DNA from 3 places in the Oerskovia gallyi genome. Region 1 is predicted to be linked to each of the others. Evidence: predicted binding sites of a transcription regulator. Region 1 holds the regulator's gene; each other region holds the start of a gene.
The links. The regulator Rex, encoded in region 1, represses fermentation and respiration genes when NADH is low (regulators of the CRP and FNR family bind a similar motif). The targets are predictions, from matches to a motif close to CTTGTGAANNNNTTCACAAG.
Positions count from the first base shown of each region.

Region 1 (5,385 bases):
TCCTTGACGTGGACCCCGATGGCGCCCGCGGCGACCATGAGCAGCACGAACACGAGCGTGAAGCCCGCGACGAACAGCCCCACGCCGGTCACGACGCGCCATCGCCCGGTGGTCCGGGCCGTCTTCAGGGCGGTGCCTCCGCCACCCGCACGGGTGCCGGTCCCGGCGTTGGCCGCCGCGAGCCCGCTCACGTACCCGACGTAGCCGGGGACGAGCGGCAGGACGCACGGAGACGCGAACGACACGAGCCCCGCGAGGATCGCGACGGGCACGGCCAGGAGCATCGAGCCGCTGAACGCGGTCGTGGCGAACGTGCTGCCGACGTCGCCGGCGAACGAGAGGGGACCCATGCGTCAGACGCTCTCGGCGAGGAGGTCGTCGACGATGGCTCCGAGCGTCGAGCCCTCGGCGCGGCCGATGACGCGCGCGGCGACCCGGCCCTCGCGATCGAGCACGACCGTCGTCGGGACGGCCTGCAGCGGGACCGAGCCCTCGAGCGTCGCGATGGCCTCGCCGCGCGTGTCCTCGATCGAGGGGTACGGCACCTCGAACGTGCGCTCGAACGCGAGCGCCGCACCGGCGTCGTCGGTGCTGTTGATGCCGAGCAGGTGCACGCCCTCGGGGCCGCGGTCGTTCGCGAGCGCGACCAGGTCCGGCGCCTCGGCCCGGCAGGGCGCGCACGCGGCGTACCAGGTGTTGATGACGACCACGTCGCCCAACCACTGCGAGGTGTCGACCGCGCCGCCCTCGAAGTCCGTGCCGGTCAGGACCACGGGCTCGTCGCGGTCGGAGACCTCCCAGGTCTTGACCGAGCCGTCGCCCGAGACGTAGCCCTGGCCCACGACGTCGTCGGGGCTCGTGGCCCCCGACTCCTGGGAGCAGGCGGACAGGACCAGGCCGAGCGAGACGAGCGCGACGATCCCGGAGGTCGCGCGGGCGCGACCTGGCCGGGCACGGAAGGGGCGGATCATGGCAGCACTGTCTCCCACCTGCCTGGGCACAACCTGAGAAGCGGCTGGTGCGTCACGCGCCCGAGACCTTCGCAGCCCCGGGCAGCAGGTCCGCGACCGGCTCGGTGTAGTGGATGCCGACGAGACGGTCGCCGTCGAAGCGCAGCGACGTGAGCGACGCGAGCGAGCACTGGCGGTTGCGCGGGTCGTGCCACAGGCGCTTGCCCTCGAAGGCCAGGCGGGAGATCCAGATGGGGAGCTGGTGGCTCACGAGCACGACCTCGCGCCCCTCGGCCTGGGCGCGGGCGTCGTGGATCGCGGCGTGCATGCGCGCGACCTGCTGCTTGTACGGCTCGCCCCACGACGGACGCATCGGGTTCCACAGGTAGGGCCAGTGGCCGGGGTGGCGCAGCGAGCCGTCGCCGACGCCGAACTTCATCCCCTCGAAGTGGTTGCCTGCCTCGATGAGGCGCTCGTCCGTCCCGAGCGGCAGCCCGAAGGCCTCGGCGACGGGCGTCGCGGTCTCCTGCGCCCGCTGGAGCGGGGAGGCGATGACCAGGGCGACGTCGAAGGGTTCGGGCGTGACGTCGTCGGGCAGCGCGGGCGCACCCTCGGCGGGCTTGCCCGACAGGTGCCCCGCGACGCGACGCGCCATGGTGTGCCCGAGCTCCGAGAGGTGGTACCCGGGGATTCGACCGTAGAGGATGCCGTCCGGGTTGAAGACTTCACCGTGACGCATGAGGTGGACCGTGGTTGCGACCATGGGGACCAGTGTCCCAAAGTTCTGCCCGCACGGTGCACGCAGGCGGCGTGCTCCCGGACACAGCGCCCGCGCGCCCGAGCCCGTGCGCCTAGCGCGGCTCGGGCTCCTCCGCGAGGCGGCAGGCCTCGGCGATCGCCGCCATGGCCTCGCCGAGGTTGCGGAGCTGCTCGGGGGTCAGGACGTCGACCATGAAGCGGCGCACCGCACGGACGTGCCCCGGCGCCGAGGCGACGAGCTCGGCGTACCCCGCGTCGGTCATGACGCAGTTCACCCCGCGACGGTCGGTCTCGCTCGCGGAGCGGCGGACGAGGCCGCGCTGCTCCATGCGGTGCACGGTGTGCGTGACGCGGGACCGGGACCGGGCGAGCCCGTCGGCCAGTGCGGACATGCGCATGGTGTGGTCGCCGGCCTCCGAGAGCCGTACGAGCAGCTCGTACTCGCCGAGCGTGAGGGCCGAGTGCTCCTCGTGGTCCCTGCCGAGAGCTTCGACGAACCGCGCCGTGCCGTCGAGGTACTGGCGCCACGAGTGCTGCTGTCCCTCGTCGAGCCAGGGTGCGTCGTGCGGCGCGTCCGCGCGCCTGTCCTGCTGAACCGTCATCTCCGCCTTCATCCGCCACGCCCCCACCGTCCGAACAACCGTCCCAGTCTCCCATCCGAGAACTGGTCCGCCCACCAGGGAATAGAGGGGTGGGGGCTTGCGTTGATGCGTTCGTATGAAGTTGAATCTTCAACTAATGGCGCGTCGGACGGCGCGCCTGACGCATACGCACCACGACTTCCACAGGAGAGCACCCATGGCCACGACCCTTCCCGCCGGACTGACCGCAGGCACCTACGCCATCGACCCCTCGCACTCGCAGGCGACCTTCACGGTCCGCCACGCAGGCATCTCCAAGGTCCGCGGCTCGCTCGCGATCGCCGAGGGCACGCTGAACATCGGCGACGACGTCGAGTCGTCCAACGTCGTCGCGGCGATCGACGCCAAGTCCGTCAACACCGGCGACGCAGGGCGCGACGGCCACCTCCAGTCGGCCGACTTCTGGGACGCCGAGAAGAACCCCACCTGGAACTTCGTCTCGACCGCCGTCGAGGCCGACGACGACGACTTCGTCATCGCGGGCGACCTGACGATCAACGGCGTGACCAAGCCGGTCAAGCTCGAGACCGAGTTCACGGGCACCGCAGTCGACGCCTACGGCAACTCGCGCGCCGGGTTCGAGGCCGAGACCGAGATCTCCCGCAAGGAGTTCGGCCTGACCTGGAACGTGGCCCTCGAGGCCGGTGGCGTGCTCGTCGGCGACAAGATCAAGATCGCGCTCGACCTCTCGGCGATCAAGCAGGCCTGAGCCTCTCGCCCCCGACCGGCCCCCGCGTCCTGACGCGGCCCGGTGTGCCAGGAGCCGGCGACCCGTGACGGGTCGCCGGCTCCTGCGCTGTCCGGACGCCCCTAGGCGCCCTCGCTCTCGGCCCCTCGGCCCTCCTCGCCCCGGCCCCGGTTCGCGAGCGCCCTGGCCTGCGCGTGGAACGCCAGGATCTGCAGCTCGCTCCCGACGTCGACCGACCGCACGATCACGTCCTCGGGAAGCTGGAGCGCGCGCGGTGCGAAGTTCAGGATCTCCCGCACCCCCGCGGCGACGACCCTCTCCGCGACGTCCTGCGCCACGTGCGCCGGGGTCGCCAGGACGACGATCGTCACGTTCTCGCGGGCGAAGACCTCCTCGAGCGCGTCGACGTGCTCGATCACGAGCCCCGCGGCCTCGGTGCCGACGACGTGCGGCGAGGCGTCCAGCAACGCCGCGACCTCGAACCCTCGCGTGCCGTAGCCCGAGTAGTTCGCGAGGGCGTGCCCCAGGGAGCCGATGCCGACGATCGCGATCCGGTGCTCGTCCTCGACCCCCAGCGCGGACGTGATGTACGTCGCGAGCGAGTCGACGACGTATCCCACCCCGCGGGTGCCGTACGACCCCAGGAAGGACAGGTCCTTGCGCAGCTGCGCGGACCCGACGCCCGCGAGCTCCGCGAGCTCGGTCGACGAGGTCGTCTCGACGCCGCGCCCCTCGAGGTCGCGCAGCGCGCGCAGGTACGCGGGGAGGCGCGCCACGGTCGCGCCAGGAATGCCGGTATCACCCAGGGTCTCTGCCACCCGAACCACCCATGCTTCGTCATGTCGTCGTCATCGTTGACGATCTCGCTGTCCTGCTGTCTCGGATCATCCCAGGCTCGGCGCCCGCGGCGGAACGTCAGCCAGTGGCGCGCCCCCGCGAGAGCGCCCGGGCGAGCCTCGCTCGGTCGACCTGCCAGAACCCCTGCTGGACGCCGTCCACGGTCACGACCGGGACGTAGTCACCGTACTGTGCCGCGAGCGCGCCCGACGGGTCGGAGTCCACGTCGACCTCGGTCCAGCCCACCCCCTGGTCCGCGCACACGGAGCCCACCACCTCGCGGGCCTCCTCGCACAGGTGGCACCCGACGCGGCCGTAGAGCACGACGCGCACGGGCGCGCTCACGACCTGGTCTGCGTCACGTCCGGCGGCGGTCTCAGGAACCTGTCCTGCGGCGGGATCTGCGGGGCTCACGACCTCAGCCTACGCATCTCGGACACCCCCTTCCGCCGACCCCCCGGCGGCCGTGCCCGGTGAACGCCGTCGGCGAGGGTCTGCGAGCGCCGATAGAGTGGACGCCATGCCGACGTCTGCTCCTGGGTCCACCCATCCCACGGCAGCCTTCTTCGACGTCGACAACACGATCATCCGCGGCGCCAGCTCGTTCCACCTCGCCCGCGCGCTGTACCAGCGAGGCTTCTTCTCCACGCCGGACCTCGTGACGTTCGCCCTCCACCAGGCCCGCTACCTCCTCCTCGGCGAGAACAAGCGCCAGATCGACCAGGTGCGCAGCCGGGCCCTGGACCTCGTCGCGGGCCGCTCGGTCGCGGAGGTCGTCGCGATCGGCGAGGAGGTCTACGACCAGGTCCTGTCGCTGCGCATCTTCCCCGGCACCCAGAAGCTCCTCGACGAGCACATCGCGGCCGGCCACCAGGTGTGGCTCGTGTCCGCGACCCCGCTCGAGATCGGGCAGCTCATCGCCCGCCGCCTCGGCGCCACCGGGGCCCTCGGTACGGTCGCCGAGCACGAGGAGGGCCTCTACACGGGTCGCCTCGTGGGCGACATGATGCACGGACGGGCCAAGGCGGCAGGTGTGCGCGAGCTCGCCGAGCTCCACGGGATCGACCTGGCGTCGTCGTACGCCTACGGGGACTCGCTCAACGACGTGACCATGATGCAGTCCGTGGGGCACCCGTGCGCCATCAACCCGGACACGCGCCTGCGCCGTCACGCCAAGGACGTGGGCTGGCCCATCCGCGAGTTCCGCGGCAGGCGCCGTCGGGTCGCGGGGCGGGGGCTCAAGACCGCGAGCTGGGCCGGGGCCGCGTGGGTCCTCGGGCTCGTGCTGCGCTCCATCCGGCGCTCGATCAAGGGCCGCGCAGGACTCTGACCGGCCCTGGCGCCCGGCCCGGGCGCGCACGGCGGGATCGGTCCAGGCATGCGAAGAGCCCGGACCCCTGCGGGGACCGGGCTCTCGCGACAGCATGCGCGTGACCGCGCAGAGCTGCTACTTCTTGTTGCGACGCTGGTGGCGCGTCTTGCGAAGCAGCTTGCGGTGCTTCTTCTTGGC
Region 1 is NZ_JACSQE010000013.1:83,443-88,827, reverse strand. It holds gene H9640_RS15715 (cytochrome c biogenesis CcdA family protein) at 1-350, opposite strand, end outside; gene H9640_RS15710 (TlpA family protein disulfide reductase) at 354-971, opposite strand; gene H9640_RS15705 (histidine phosphatase family protein) at 1,024-1,713, opposite strand; gene H9640_RS15700 (MarR family winged helix-turn-helix transcriptional regulator) at 1,802-2,311, opposite strand; gene H9640_RS15695 (YceI family protein) at 2,508-3,059, shown strand; gene H9640_RS15690 (redox-sensing transcriptional repressor Rex) at 3,161-3,856, opposite strand; gene H9640_RS15685 (glutaredoxin family protein) at 3,954-4,289, opposite strand; gene H9640_RS15680 (HAD family hydrolase) at 4,396-5,205, shown strand; gene H9640_RS15675 (30S ribosomal protein bS22) at 5,323-5,385, opposite strand, start outside.

Region 2 (5,385 bases), on a different contig from region 1:
AGACGCCCAGGTCCCGGTGCACGCGCGCGGCCCACGCGGCGAGGTCCTCCTCGGAGAACGCGTTGTCGAGCGAGAGCATGCGCTCGAGGTGCTCGACCGTCGCGAAGCCTGTCGCGGCGCGCCCGCCGACCCGCTGCGTGGGCGACTCGGGGGTCTGGAGCGCGGGGTGCGCCGCCTCGAGCTCCTCGAGCTCGCGCATGCGCGCGTCGTACTCGGCGTCCGACGACACGGGGGCGTCGGCCTCGTAGTAGGCCCGCTGGTCGGCCTCGACCTGGGCGACCAGCTCGGCCCAGCGGCGCTGGGCACCGGCCTCGTCCAGCGCCGGGGCGGCATCGGGGGCGACAGCGGTGTCGGAGGCGGCGGTCGCGAGGGCCGTGCTCGTGCTGTCGGGGCTGGCTGCGGGGTGCGGCGGGGTGGCGTCGTTCACGTGCCCATCATCGCTCGCCCCACCCACAGCCGCCTGCCCCGGTGGCGGCGCGTCCCGCCCGACGGCGGCGCTCGCCCCTGCCCACCGGCGCACCCGGGAGCTCGGGCCGGACGCACCAGGCGCGCTCCGCCGTCGGACCTTCGCGTGCCCGGACGCCGAGCAGCGCCCCCGCGCTGGAGGACGCGGGGGCGCTGCGAGCGGGACCGAGGCCAAGGGGGATGCCTCGGGCCCGTGGTGAGTGGCGCCACCCGGCAGGACGCGCCACCCGACCGTGACCCGTACCGCTCGGGTCGTCGTGCGGGCTACCGGCGTCCGGGCTGCTTCCCGGACGCCGGTGCCCGGATCACTTCGAGGGCTCGTCCGCGGCGGGGGCCGCGGCCTTCTTCTCGGCAGTCCTGCGGGCTGCCTCCTCGGTGGCCTTGCGCTCGGCGCGGACCTCTTCGCGGGTCGTGCCGTAGTACGCCGCGACCATGATGTCCTTCATGTCCTCGAGCATCGGCAGACGCGGGTTCGCGGGGGCGCACTGGTCCTCGTAGGCCCGCATCGACAGGGCGTCGAGGCCTCCGATGAACTCGCGCTCCGAGACGCCCTGCTCCTTGAACGAGCGCTCGATCCCGACCTTGGCGCGCAGCTCCTCGACGGCCCGGGCGTAGGACTCGACGGCCTGCTCGGGCGTCGAGGCCGGCAGGCCAAGGTGCTTGGCGATCTGCTGGTAGCGCTCGTGCGCGATGTACTTCTCGGCCTTGGGCCAGCCCGTGACCTTGGTCGGGATCTGCCCGTTGTAGCGGATCGCGTGCGGCAGGAAGATCGCGTTCGTGCGGCCGTGGACCAGGCCGAACGTCGAGCCGACCGTGTGGGCCATCGCGTGGACGATCCCGAGGAACGCGCTGCCGAACGCCATGCCGGCGATCGTGGCCGCGTTGTGCATCTTCTCGCGGGCCTCGGGGGCTGCCGCCCCCTGCGTGACGGAGGCCTCGATGTGCTCGAAGACCAGCTTGATCGCGTGCAGCGCCAGACCGTCGGTGAAGTCGTTCGCGTAGACCGACACGTAGGCCTCGGTCGCGTGCGTCAGGGCGTCGAAGCCCGAGTCCGCCGCGAGCTTCGCGGGCATCGTCGCGGTCAGGACCGGGTCGATGATCGCGACCGACGGGGTCAGCGCGTAGTCGGCGAGGGGGTACTTGTACCCGGTCGCGTGGTCGGTGATGACCGCGAACGGCGTGACCTCCGAGCCCGTGCCCGACGACGTCGGGATGCAGACCAGCTTGGCGAGGTCGCCCAGGGTCGGGAACTTGAACGCGCGCTTGCGGACGTCGAAGAACTTCTCGCGCAGGTCCGAGAACGCCATCTCCGGGTGCTCGTACTTGAGCCACATGACCTTCGCGGCGTCCATGGGCGACCCGCCGCCGATCGCGACGATCGTGTCGGGCTTGAAGTCGCGCATCATCTCCGCGCCCTTCTCGACCGTCTCGACGCTGGGCTCGGGCTCGACCTGGTCCATGATCTGGATCGAGACCTTGTTGGGCCGGCGGTTCAGGACGTCGAGGACCTTGTCGACGATCCCGATCTGGCTCATGACCTTGTCCGTGACGATGGTGACGCGCTCGACGTCGGGCATCTGGGTCAGGTACTGGATCGAGTTCGGCTCGAAGTACGTCTTCGGCGGGATCTTGAACCACTGCATGTTGTTGTTACGACGTCCGATCCGCTTGACGTTGACGAGGTTGACGGCCGACACGTTGTTCGACACCGAGTTGTGCCCGTACGAGCCGCACCCGAGGGTCAGCGACGGGATCAGCGCGTTGTAGATGTCGCCGATGCCGCCCAGCGCGGAGGGCTGGTTCCACAGGATGCGGACGGCCTTGACGCGCTGGCCGAACTCCTCCGCGATGTCCTTGTCCTCGGTGTGGATCGCGCCCGAGTGGCCCAGGCCGTCGAACTCGACCATCTGCTCGGCGAGCGAGATGCCGTGGTCGGTCGACTCGGCGCGCAGCACCGCGAGGACGGGGCTGAGCTTCTCGCGCGTCAGGGGCTCGGCGGGGCCGACCTGGCTGCACTCCGCGAGGATGATCGAGGTGTCGTCGGGGACCGAGAATCCTGCCTGCTCCGCGATCCACTGGGGGCTCTTGCCGACGATCGTGGCGTTGAGCTTGGCACCGGCGCAGTTCGCCCCGCCTGCCTCGACGCCGAAGATGAAGCGCTCGAGCATCGCCTTCTCCTCGGGGTTCGCGAGGTAGGCGTGCATGTGGGCGAACTCGGCGAGAGCCGCGTCGTAGATCTCGGCGTCGAGGATGACGGCCTGCTCCGAGGCGCACACCATGCCGTTGTCGAAGCCCTTGGACAGGACCACGTCGTTGACGGCGCGGCCGAGCTTGGCGGTCTTCTCGATGTAGGCGGGGACGTTGCCCGCACCGACGCCGAGGGCCGGCTTGCCCGCCGAGTAGGCGGCACGGACCATGGCGTTGCCGCCCGTGGCGAGGATCAGCGAGACGCCGTCGTTGTTCATGAGTGCCGACGTGGCCTCGAGCGAGGGCTGCTCGACCCACTGGATGCAGTCCTCGGGGGCGCCTTCGGCCACGGCGGCGTCCCGCACGATGCGGGCTGCGGCGACCGAGCACTTCTGGGCGCTGGGGTGGAACGCGAAGATGATGGGGTTGCGCGTCTTGAGCGCGATGAGCGACTTGAAGATCGCGGTCGAGGTCGGGTTGGTGACGGGGGTGATGCCCGCGACCACGCCGACCGGCTCGGCGATCTCGACGATGCCCGTGAGCTCGTCGCGCCCGATGACGCCGACCGTCTTGAGGTTGGCCATCGAGTTCGGCACGTGCTCGCACGCGAAGATGTTCTTGGTGGCCTTGTCCTCGAAGACGCCGCGCCCGGTCTCGGAGACCGCGAGCTGCGCGAGGCGGCCGTGCTCGTGGAGCGCCGCGACGGACGCCTTCTTCACGATGCGGTCGATGTCCTCCTGGGTGAAGGCGTCGTACTGCTTGAGCGCCTTGAGGCCACGGTCGACGAGGGCGTCGATCTCGGTGACTCCGGCGGGGGCCTTCACGGGGGCCTTGCTCGTGCTGCTCACGTTGCTCCTCCAGTGACCCGAGCGGCCGGGTCTGCGTGGTGTCTTTCCCTTGCTTGTGAATACTTTCACAAGGTACGGATAGATGCAAGTGATGTTCGATGGTGATCTCGGACGAGCCTCCCCCGCCCCCGCTCTCCCCTGGCATCTATGCATGCCCGGTCCCGCGGATCGGTCGCCTAGTGTGTTGGCATGAGTGCTGAGAACGTCGTGACCGACCCACCCACCGGACAGCCGACCACGCCGCACGACCCGTACCTGTGGCTCGAGGAGGTCGAGGGCCGCGAGGCGCTCACCTGGGTCCAGGGCCGCAACGCCGAGACCGCCGCGACGATCGAGGCCACGAGCGAGTTCGCCGCGACCGAGCAGTCGATCCGCGAGGTCCTCGACTCGGACGACAAGATCCCGGACGTCTCGAAGATCGGCGAGCACTACTACAACTTCTGGCGCGACGCGCAGCACGAGCGCGGCGTCTGGCGCCGCACGACGCTCGACTCGTACCGCACCCAGCACCCCGAGTGGGAGCTCGTGCTCGACCTCGACGCGCTGGGCGAGGCCGAGGGGCAGAGCTGGGTCTGGCACGGTGCGAGCGTCCTGCGTCCCGCCCCCGGCGGCGAGTGGCGCCACGCCCTGGTCGACCTGTCGCCCGGCGGCTCCGACGCCGACGTGACCCGCGAGTTCGACCTCGTCACCAAGCAGTTCGTCGCCCCCGAGGACGGCGGGTTCTTCCGCGAGGAGTCCAAGGGCGGGCTCGGGTGGATCGACGCCGACACGGTGTACGTCTTCACGGACTTCGGGCCGGGCTCGATGACCCCCTCGGGATACCCCCGGATCGTCAAGCGCTGGCGCCGCGGCACCCCGGTCACCGAGGCGACGGTCGTGTACGAGGGCGAGCCCGAGGACATGTACATCTTCGGCTGGCGCACCCACTCGCCCGGGTTCGAGCGCGACTTCGTCGGCCGCTCGATCGCGTTCTACGACAGCGAGACCTACCTCGTCCAGGACGCGGGCACGCCCGACGAGCACCTCGTCAAGATCGACGTCCCGCGCTCGGCCGAGGTCGGCGTCAAGCGCGAGTGGATGCTCGTCGAGCTGCGCGACGACTGGACGGTCGGCGGCACCACCTACCTCGCGGGGTCGTTGCTCGCGACCCGCTTCGAGGACTTCCTCGCCGGGGCGCGCGGCTTCACGGTCCTGTTCGAGCCCACGCCCACGACGTCGCTCGCCGGGGCCACGTGGACCGCGCACCATCTCGTGGTCAACGTCCTGGAGGACGTCAAGAACCGCCTCCACGTGCTGACGCCGCCCTCGTCGGGCACGGAAGCGGACGCCGACGCGCAGGGCCGTGGATGGACCCGCAGCGAGCTGCCCGGCCTGCCGACCATCGGCACGGTCGTCGTGGGTGCGGTCGACTCCGAGGAGAGCGACGACGTCTGGCTCGTGACGACCGACTACCTCACGCCCTCGACGCTCTCGCTCCTGACGGTCGGCGCGGGCACCGAGCCCGAGGTGCTCAAGTCGAGCCCCACCTTCTTCGACGCCGCGGGCCTGGTCATCGACCAGCACTTCGCGGTGTCCGACGACGGCACGCGCGTCCCGTACTTCGTCGTCGGGCGTGAGGAGCTCGTCCGCCCGGAGGCCGCCGGCGCCGCCGCCGGGACGGACGACGCCCCCGTGGGCGCCGCACCCACGCTGCTCTACGGCTACGGCGGCTTCGAGGTCTCGCTCACCCCTGGCTACTCGGGCGGGCTCGGACGGGCCTGGCTCGCCGACGGCGGCGTGTACGTCGTCGCGAACATCCGCGGCGGCGGCGAGTACGGCCCGTCGTGGCACCAGGCCGCCCTCAAGGCCAAGCGGCACAAGGCCTACGAGGACTTCGCGGCCGTCG
Region 2 is NZ_JACSQE010000018.1:38,424-43,808, forward strand. It holds gene ligA (NAD-dependent DNA ligase LigA) at 1-427, opposite strand, end outside; gene adhE (bifunctional acetaldehyde-CoA/alcohol dehydrogenase) at 771-3,500, opposite strand; gene H9640_RS18275 (prolyl oligopeptidase family serine peptidase) at 3,690-5,385, shown strand, end outside.
Region 2: a site for Rex is predicted at 3,553-3,572, ahead of adhE (bifunctional acetaldehyde-CoA/alcohol dehydrogenase). Genes of this name have one in related genera too.

Region 3 (5,385 bases), on a different contig from region 1:
CCTTGCCGCCGTTGATGGCGTACAGGAGGGTCTTGGCGAGGTTGACGCGGGCACCGAAGAACTGCATCTGCTTGCCGACCGCCATGGGCGAGACGCAGCAGGCGATCGCGGCGTCGTCGCCCCAGGCGGGACGGATCTGCTCGTCCGACTCGTACTGGACGGCCGAGGTGTCGATCGAGACCTTGGCGCAGAAGTCCTTGAAGCCCTGGGGCAGGCGCGGGCTCCAGAAGACGGTCATGTTGGGCTCGGGAGCCGGACCCAGGTTGTAGAGCGTCTGCAGGAAGCGGAACGAGTTCTTGGTGACGAGCGGTCGACCGTCGTCGCCCATGCCGCCGATGGTCTCGGTGACCCACGTCGGGTCGCCCGAGAACAGGGAGTCGTACTCGGGGGTGCGCAGGAAGCGCACGATCCGCAGCTTGATGACGAAGTCGTCGATGATCTCCTGCGCCTGCTCCTCGGTGATGACACCGTTCGCCAGGTCGCGCTCGAGGTACACGTCGAGGAAGGTCGAGGTGCGGCCCAGCGACATCGCGGCGCCGTTCTGCTCCTTGACCGCGGCGAGGTAGCCGAAGTAGAGCCACTGGACGGCCTCACGGGCGTTGGTGGCCGGGCCCGAGATGTCGTAGCCGTAGGAGGCGGCCATCGCCTTGAGCTCGCCGAGCGCGCGGATCTGCTCCGCGTGCTCCTCGCGCTCGCGCACGATCTTCTCGCTGAACGGCTGGGTGTCGAGGTCCAGCTTGTCGAGCTTCTTGGCGGCGACGAGCTGGTCGACGCCGTAGAGGGCGACGCGGCGGTAGTCACCGATGATGCGGCCGCGGCCGTAGGCGTCGGGCAGGCCCGTGATGATGTGCGAGCTGCGCGCGGCGCGGACGTTGGGCGGGTAGATGTCGAACACGCCCTGGTTGTGGGTCTTGCGGTACTCGCTGAAGACCTTCTTGAGCTCCTGGTCGACCGGGTAGCCGTAGGTCTCGAGCGCGCCCTCGACCATGCGCCATCCGCCGTTCGGCATGATCGCGCGCTTGAGCGGGGCGTCGGTCTGGAGTCCGACGATGACCTCGGCGTCCTTGTCGATGTACCCGGGCGCGTGGGCCGTGATGCCGGCGGGCGTGTGCGGGTCGACGTCGTAGATGCCCTTCTCGCGCTCGGCGGGGAACATCTCGGAGAGCTTGGCCCAGATGCCGGTCGTGCGCTCGGTGGGCCCGGCGAGGAAGGAGTCGTCACCCTCGTACGGGGTGTAGTTGCGCTGGATGAAGTCACGCACGTCGACCGTGTCCTGCCAGGGACCTGCGGTGAAGCCGGCCCATGCGGGGACGGTCGCGTCGTCCTGGCCGCCAGTGGTGCTGCGAGCCTCGGAAATGCTGGTCATATCACTCTCCTCGACGTCCACACCGCGCTGCCTGCGCGGCGGGGGTAAAGACCTTGGTCGACGCGGGAAATCCGTGCCGTCCTGCCGTTCTCCTTCGCCCTTTCAGGCTACGACCTGCAGAGGGTGTCGGCGTGGCAAAGACGCTGTCACCTGGCTCACAGACCGCGGCGACGAATCGATGCTCGACGCCTCGAGAATGGCGGAATTCCAACCCTTCTACGCCCTTCAACATGCATCTAAGCGAGATCATTCCACCTTGTGACGGTCTTCACATGACCTTTTCATGGGAGTCCTTAGACCTCTCACTCGGGACCAAAGTCCCTTGCGGAACGCCCCTGCCCCCGCACCGTCCTCAGCTCCGCCTCGAATTCCCACCCTACGGGCGCCCGCGCACCGACGCAGCCGTCCCCACGGCCGCGGGCGGGAGAACACGTCGAGATGCCGCCCGTCGCCCCCCGGTACTGGGCCCGGGCCGGCGACGAGCGGCATCCTCAGGCGAGCTGTCCGACACGCCTCGAGGCCCCTATGCACGAGCCGGACGCCCCACTGCGTGCGAAGAGCCCCCCGCGCGTGTGAGACTGCCTCGATGCGAACCATGGGAGTCGAGGAGGAGTTCCTCCTCGTCGGGCCCGACGGCATCCCCACCGCCGTCGCGACCGAGGTCATCGAATCGTCTGGCACCACCGAGGTCACCGAGGGAGGGCTCGGGGCGTCGGGCGGCTCGCGCCCGGACCGGTCCGGCGGCGCCCCCGGCGGCGACCTCGAGCTCGAGCTCATGGAGGAGCAGCTCGAGACCGGCACGCACCCCTGCGCCGACCTGTCGGACCTCGCCCAGGAGATCCGCGACGGGCGCATCCGGGCCAACAAGGCCGCCGAGCAGCGCGACGCGCGCATCGTGGCCCTCGGCACGTCGCCCGTCCCCGTCTCCCCCACCACGGTCGGAAAGCTCCGCTACCTCGCGGCGCGCGCCGCGTTCGGGCTCACGGCACGCGAACAGCTCACGGGCGGCTGCCACGTCCACGTCGCGGTCTCGTCCGACGCCGAGGGGGTCGCGGTCCTCGACCGCATCGGTCCCTGGCTCGCCCCGCTCCTCGCGCTGAGCGCCAACTCGCCGTACTGGCAGGGCGAGGACAGCGGGTACGCGAGCTTCCGCTCCCAGGTCTGGTCACGATGGCCGACGGCGGGCCCGGCCCCGTCGTTCGGCACGCCCGAGGCGTACCGCGCCACGGTCGACGCCCTGGTCGCCACGGGCACGATCCTCGACACCGCGATGATCTACTTCGACGCCCGGCTGTCCGCGTCCTACCCCACGGTCGAGATCCGCGTCGCGGACGTGTGCCTCGACGCCGACACCGCGACCCTGCTCGCGGCCCTGGCGCGCGGGCTCGTCGAGACCGCGGCGCGCGAGGCCGACGCGGGCGTCTCGGCACCCATGCTGCACCCCGAGCTCCTGCGCACCGCCTCCTGGCGGGCCGGGCGCTCCGGGATCTCTGGCGACCTGGTCTCGCCCCTCACGTGGAAGCCCGCGACCGCGCACGACGTCGTGGGCCAGCTCGTCGCGCACGTGCGCGAAGCCCTCGTCGACGCGGGCGACCTCGACGCCGTGACCGAGCTGCTCGGACGGCTGTGGTCGAACGGCGGCGGCGCCGGACGCCAACGCACGTGGTTCGCGAGCTCGGGCGACCTGCGCGCCGTGGTCGAGCGGGCCGCGGAGGCGACGCTGGCCTGAGGCGCGACGGCCGCTCGGGGGAGCGGCGCCGTCGGGCCTGCACCGGAGCGCACGACGAGGGGCGCGGACCGTGCGGTCCGCGCCCCTCGTCGATCTCCCCGCCGTGCGGAGGTCAGAGCAGCGCGAGCGCCGTGAGCGCGTCGCGCGTGACGTCCTGCGCCGTGAGGCGGTGCGTGGCCTTGACCTGGTCGATCGACATGTGGTCCAGGAAGACCGTGGGCAGGCCCAGCGGGACCACGGGCACCGTGATCCCGGCCTCGACCGCCCGCTGCCCCAGGAGAGAGCCCACGCCGCCGTCGGCGAGGCCGTCCTCGATCGTGACCACGAGGTCGTGCTCGCCCGCGAGCTTCACGAGGGCGGACGGCATGGGCAGGACCCAGGTCGGGGACGCGACCGTGACGTCCACGCCGTGGGCCGCGAGCGCCTCCCCGGCCGCCATCGCGGTACCGGTCATCGACCCGACGCCCACGAGCAGGACCTTGCGGGCCGGGGCGGTCGAGGTCGAGGCGGTCTTCTTGGCCGGGACGGCGTCGTGGCGTGCGACGACGTCGACACCGTCGATCGTCTCGATCGCGGGGATCGGCGCGACGACCGCCCCCTTGGGGTAGCGGACGACCGAGGGCGCGTCGTCGATGTCGACCGCGTGGCGCAGCGCGTCGCGCAGCGTCGGCTCGTCGCGCGGCGCGGCCAGGTGCAGGCCCGGCACGATGCGCAGCATCGCCATGTCCCACATGCCGTTGTGGCTCGCGCCGTCCTCGCCCGTGATGCCGGCGCGGTCGAGCACGAACGTGACCCCGGCCTTGTGCAGCGCCACGTCCATGAGGACCTGGTCGAACGCCCGGTTGAGGAAGGTCGCGTAGACCGCGACGACCGGGTGCAGGCCCGCGAAGGCCATGCCCGCGGCCGAGGTCGCGGCGTGCTGCTCCGCGATGCCGACGTCGAACGTGCGCTCGGGGAACGCCTCGGCGAACGGCGCGAGGCCCACCGGGTGCAGCATGGCCGCGGTGATCGCGACGACGTCGGGGCGGCGACGACCGATCGTGACGATCTCGTCGGCGAAGACCGACGTCCAACCGAAGCGCGAGGGGGCCACCGGCAGCCCCGTCTCGGGGTGGATCTGCCCGACGGCGTGGAAGCGGTCGGCGACGTCCTGCTCGGCCGGGGTGTAGCCACGGCCCTTCTCCGTGATGACGTGCACGATCACGGGCGCGCCGTAGGAGCGGGCCCGCACGAACGCGTGCTCGAGGGCCTCGATGTCGTGGCCGTCGACCGGGCCGACGTACTTGATGCCCAGGTCCTCGAACATGCCCTGGGGCGCGACGACGTCCTTGAGCCCCTTCTTGAGCCCGTGCAGCCACTCGTACGCGAACCGGCCGGGGGCGCCCGAGCGCGAGAGCGTGCGCTTGCCCCAGTCGAGGAAGTTCTCGTAGCCGCGCGTGGTGCGCAAGGTCGACAAGTGGTGCGCCATGCCGCCGATGGTCGGCGAGTAGGAGCGGCCGTTGTCGTTGACGACGATCACCAGGCGCCGGTCCTGGCTCTCGGCGATGTTGTTGAGCGCCTCCCAGGCCATGCCGCCCGTGAGGGCGCCGTCGCCGATGACCGAGACGACGTGCCGGTCCCGCAGGCCGCGCACCACGTTGGCCTTGGCGATCCCGTCGCCCCAGCTCAGCGCGGTCGACGCGTGCGAGTTCTCGACGATGTCGTGCGGCGACTCGGCGCGGCTCGGATAGCCGGACATGCCGTCGCGCTTGCGCAGCGCGGAGAAGTCCTGGCGGCCCGTGAGCAGCTTGTGCACGTAGGACTGGTGGCCCGTGTCGAACACGAACGAGTCCTTGGGCGAGTCGAACACACGGTGCATCGCGAGGGTCAGCTCGACGACGCCGAGGTTCGGCCCGAGGTGCCCGCCCGTGCGGGAGACGGCGGAGACGAGGAACTCGCGGATCTCCGCGGCGAGGGTCTCCACCTGCTGGGGGGTCAGTCGCCGGAGGTCCTCCGGGGACGTGATGCTGCTCAACAGGGTCATAACCGCTCCGTTCCGCCTGCCATTCGACTAGCCCGACAACTCTAGGCCGTCAGGGAGGGTGCTCGCGCCCGGAAAGGGCTGGTCACGACGTCTGCACGCGGTGCGCACCCGATCCACCCTCCCCCTCTGGCGTCCCTCCGTAGACTGCTGGGGTGCGCTTCCTGCCGGGCCAGCGGCCCACCACAGACCTGACCTACGGCGACGTGTTCCTCGTCCCGTCCCGCTCCGAGATCACGTCGCGCTTCGACGTGGACCTGTCGTCCGACG
Region 3 is NZ_JACSQE010000016.1:70,136-75,520, reverse strand. It holds gene pflB (formate C-acetyltransferase) at 1-1,366, opposite strand, end outside; gene H9640_RS17540 (carboxylate-amine ligase) at 1,953-3,095, shown strand; gene dxs (1-deoxy-D-xylulose-5-phosphate synthase) at 3,208-5,118, opposite strand; gene guaB1 (GMP reductase) at 5,271-5,385, shown strand, end outside.
Region 3: a site for Rex is predicted at 1,622-1,641, ahead of pflB (formate C-acetyltransferase). Genes of this name have one in related genera too.